One region of the Parageobacillus sp. G301 genome, then DNA from elsewhere that is predicted to be linked to it. Evidence: predicted binding sites of a transcription regulator. Region 1 holds the regulator's gene; the other holds the start of a gene.
The links. The regulator CtsR, encoded in region 1, represses protease genes until heat stress. The targets are predictions, from matches to a motif close to ATGGTCAATAAAGGTCAAACA.

Region 1 (2,209 bases):
GAAGGTTATTTTCCGCAAGGCGCTGCGAGCCGGAGCTGGACAAAGCGAAAAGCGGAGGACGCTAGGAGCTAGACAACGGAAAAGCGGAAGCCGCCTATGCAAAATGGCTTCTTCCAAACGGACGGTTATCTAGTTTTGAGGGAACGAAATCCCTCTTGACAAACGTGATGATTGGAATATAATAATAAATGTCCAATTGAGATAATTGCCTAGTGACAATAGCGGAGAGGAAACACCCGTTCCCATTCCGAACACGGAAGTTAAGCTCTCCAGCGCCGATGGTAGTTGGGGCCAGCGCCCCTGCAAGAGTAGGTCGTTGCTAGGCAATGTAAAAAGAAGCATGCCTTTCATTAAGGCATGCTTCTTTTTTGCTATATTTATTTATCCTTTCCTTTTATTACCTAAGATCATGTTTCATTTTCGAAAAAAAAGGGAATCATATGACTAGCCATTTTTGTGAGTGACCCTTGCATTTTTTTATAATAAACTATATAGTAGAAGTAAGGTCAAATATAGTCAAAGTCAACTTGGTTTGTAAGGAGGAGGTAGAGTGCCAAACATTTCTGATATTATTGAGCAATATTTAAAACAGGTATTAAATATGAGCGGTAAAGACATTGTGGAAATCAAAAGAAGTGAAATTGCTGATAAATTTCAATGTGTTCCCTCACAAATTAATTATGTTATTAATACAAGATTTACGCTAGAGCGAGGATATATTGTTGAGAGTAAGCGCGGTGGCGGTGGTTACATCCGCATTATGAAAGTGAAAACAAAAAATGAAGCACAGTTAATTGATCAACTGTTAGAATTAATCCAGCACCGGATTAGTCAATCAAATGCGGAAGATATTATTGATCGTCTTGTCGAGGAAAAAGTAATTACCGAACGAGAAGCAAAGATTATGCTAAGCGTAATGGACCGTTCTGTATTATACATCGATTTGCCCCAACGTGATGAATTGAGAGCACGCATGCTAAGAGCGATGTTGATATCGCTAAAATATAAGTAGGGAGGGGATAAAGTTGATATGTCAGGAATGCAATCAAAGACCGGCAACAGTGCATTTCACGAAAATTATAAACGGCGAAAAAACCGAATTTCATCTTTGCGAACAATGCGCTCAAGAGAATAGTGATATGTTTATGTTTTACGGAAATGATGACTTTTCCTTTAATAACTTATTAGCTGGCCTGCTTAATTTTTCATCTCCAATGAAAGAAATGACGTCAAGCCCGTTCCAAAGCACCGATATTTTACAATGCGAGAAGTGTGCAATGACTTATCATCAGTTTACAAAAACAGGTCGTTTCGGCTGTTCAAACTGTTACCGCACATTTGCTAGATATTTACCACCGATATTAAAAAGACTCCATAGCGGAAATACAACCCATGCTGGAAAAATACCGAAACGAAAAGGTGGAACACTCCATCTGCGCAAGCAAATTGCTATGTTAAAACAAAAACTGCAAGAACTGGTGGCGAGAGAAGAATTTGAAAAGGCGGCAGAGGTTCGTGATCAAATTCGTTCTCTTGAATATCAGTTGCATCAACGTCGAGGGGGGGAGATGTAGTTATATGTCGTTTGAGAAGTTTTTTAATACGGCGGTCAGTTCTTGGATGAGTCAGGAGGGGCCTGATTCTGATATCGTGTTAAGCAGCCGTATCCGTTTAGCAAGAAACATTGTTGATTTTCGGTTTCCAACAGTATTTAACAATGAGGAAGCACAGCAAATTGTTTCATTGTTTGAGCAAACATTTGCTCATCGTTTTTACCCGTCTGTCGGTCGTTTTGAATTGTTAAAAATGTCAGAGCTTCAACCGATTGAAAAAAGGGTATTGGTAGAAAAGCATTTAATTAGCCCGCATTTGGCAGAAGATTCTCCTTTTGGGGCGTGCTTGCTTTCAGAAAATGAAGAAATAAGCATTATGATTAATGAAGAGGATCACATTCGTATTCAATGTTTATTTCCTGGTCTTCAATTAACAGAAGCGTTAAAGGTGGCTAATGAGCTTGATGATTGGATTGAGGAACATGTCAATTATGCGTTTGATGAAAAACTCGGATATTTAACAAGCTGTCCGACAAACGTTGGAACAGGGATGCGCGCTTCTGTTATGATGCATCTCCCGGCTCTCGTTTTAACACAGCAAATAAACCGCATTATTCCAGCAATCAACCAACTAGGATTAGTAGTACGTGGAACAT
Region 2 (2,209 bases), on a different contig from region 1:
GCTGACTTATTAACGATTTATGAAGTGAAGAACACGTTAAAAGGATTGAAACTTGCCTATGTCGGTGATGGCAACAACGTCGCACACGCGCTTATGATTGCGGCTGCAAAAGTTGGCATGGACTGTGTGATCGCTTGCCCGGCTGGTTATGAGCCAAAAGAGAAGTATGTAAATGCGGCAATGCAAATTGGAAAACAAACAGGAGCGAATGTTGCAGTCACGCATGATCCAGTCGAAGCGGTCACCAACGCGGACATCATTTATACAGACGTATGGACGAGCATGGGGCAAGAACAAGAAAGCGAGCAGCGTCTTGCGGTGTTTCAACCGTTTCAAGTCAATTGCGAATTAGCAAAACATGCAAAACCTGATTATATGTTTCTTCATTGCTTGCCAGCCCACCGCGATGAAGAAGTAACAGCCGATGTGATTGATGGACCAAATTCGTTTGTCTTCCAACAGGCTGGAAATCGGCTTCACGTACAGAAGGCGATTTTACTATCGTTATTATGACGAAATCGCACCGGAGATATGCCGGTGCTTTTTTCATGCAGCCATTATTTGTATGGTTATGAACAAAGGAACAGACGGGAATGATAAAAATATACTTCGGATAAGGGGGGATGCTGCAATGGGCCAACAACGCCATTTCCAACCAGGCGACAAAGCGCCGAACAACGGTATATATATTGAAATTGGCGAAACAGGCGATAACGTCAAAAATCCAAAAAAAATAAAACTAAAAGCAGGAGATACGTTCCCGGAAACATCAAATCACAATCGCCACTGGACATATAAGAGAAAACCATAATAAAGAAAAGCGGAGGCGGCCCAATTTCGCCTAAAGGCTGCCCACGTCCTGTGGGCAACGGCGAAATGTCGCCATCCTGGCTCCCCCGAAGCGAAATGTTCTTCGACCGCTGAAGTGCTTGCACTTCAAGGGAGAAGGTTATTTCGCACAAGGGAGCTAGCCGCCGAGCTGGACAAGAAGAAAAGCGAAAGGCGCCATATCCTTTGGACGGCGAAATGCCGTCATCCCGGTTCCGTATATTCCCCACTACAAAGCCATTCCTATATTGGAGTGGCTTTCTATTTGAAAAGAAAAGTCGGCATCCGCTATAATATACTTAAAGGTCAAAAAAGGTCAAAAGAGAGGGAAAGTCGATGAACGCAAATAAGTTTACGGAGAAAGTGCAGGAGGCTTTTCTTGAGGCTCAATCGATTGCCATTCGGCGCCATCATCAGCAACTCGATGTCGAACACTTGCTGCTCGCATTATTGCAGCAAGAAGAAGGGCTTGCGAGAAGAATCTTCACACTGCTTCGAGTTAATATAGACGCATTCACTCATGAACTGCAAATGTTGTTAAAGAAAAAGCCAGAAGTGCTTGGGGCTGGTGCGGAAAACCTTTATATGTCCCAACGACTGCAGCGATTGTTGACAAAAGCGGAAGAAGAAGCAAAAAATATGCAAGACGAATATATTTCTGTTGAGCATTTACTGCTTGCCTTTACATCGGAGGCCGATGATATCGGACGACTTTTTCATCGTTACAACATTAACCGTTCTTCATTGTTGCATGTATTGACGGAAATAAGGGGGAATCAGCGCGTGACAAGTCCAAATCCAGAAGCTACATATGAAGCATTAAAAAAATACGGCCGCGATTTAGTCGCTGAAGTGAAAGCGGGAAAAATTGATCCTGTCATTGGTCGTGATAGCGAAATTCGCCGTGTTATTCGCATTTTATCACGCAAAACGAAAAACAACCCGGTGCTTATCGGGGAACCGGGTGTTGGGAAAACGGCAATTGTAGAAGGATTGGCGCAACGCATCGTTCGCAAAGATGTTCCGGAAGGATTGAAGGATAAGACGATTTTTGCTTTAGATATGAGTTCACTCGTCGCCGGGGCGAAGTTTCGCGGCGAATTTGAAGAACGTCTAAAAGCGGTATTAAATGAAATAAAGAAAAGCGAAGGGAGAATTATTTTATTTATCGATGAATTGCATACGATTGTCGGTGCCGGAAGGGCAGAAGGAGCGATGGATGCGGGCAACATGTTAAAGCCGATGTTGGCGCGCGGCGAGTTGCATTGTATCGGTGCAACCACACTTGACGAATACCGGCAATATATTGAGAAAGATCCGGCACTCGAACGGCGCTTCCAGCAAGTTCTTGTCGAAGAACCGAGCGTGGAAGATACGATTT

Region 2: the regulator CtsR is predicted to act here: its motif matches at 1,131-1,151, upstream of clpB (ATP-dependent chaperone ClpB).

What each region holds. Positions count from the first base shown of each region.
Region 1 is NZ_BSDB01000005.1:54,314-56,522, reverse strand. It holds rRNA gene rrf (5S ribosomal RNA) at 209-325, shown strand; gene QSJ37_RS17830 (CtsR family transcriptional regulator) at 551-1,012, shown strand; gene mcsA (protein-arginine kinase activator protein McsA) at 1,026-1,574, shown strand; gene mcsB (protein-arginine kinase McsB) at 1,579-2,209, shown strand, end outside.
Region 2 is NZ_BSDB01000001.1:1,437,176-1,439,384, reverse strand. It holds gene argF (ornithine carbamoyltransferase) at 1-513, shown strand, start outside; gene QSJ37_RS07355 (YjzC family protein) at 632-811, shown strand; gene clpB (ATP-dependent chaperone ClpB) at 1,165-2,209, shown strand, end outside.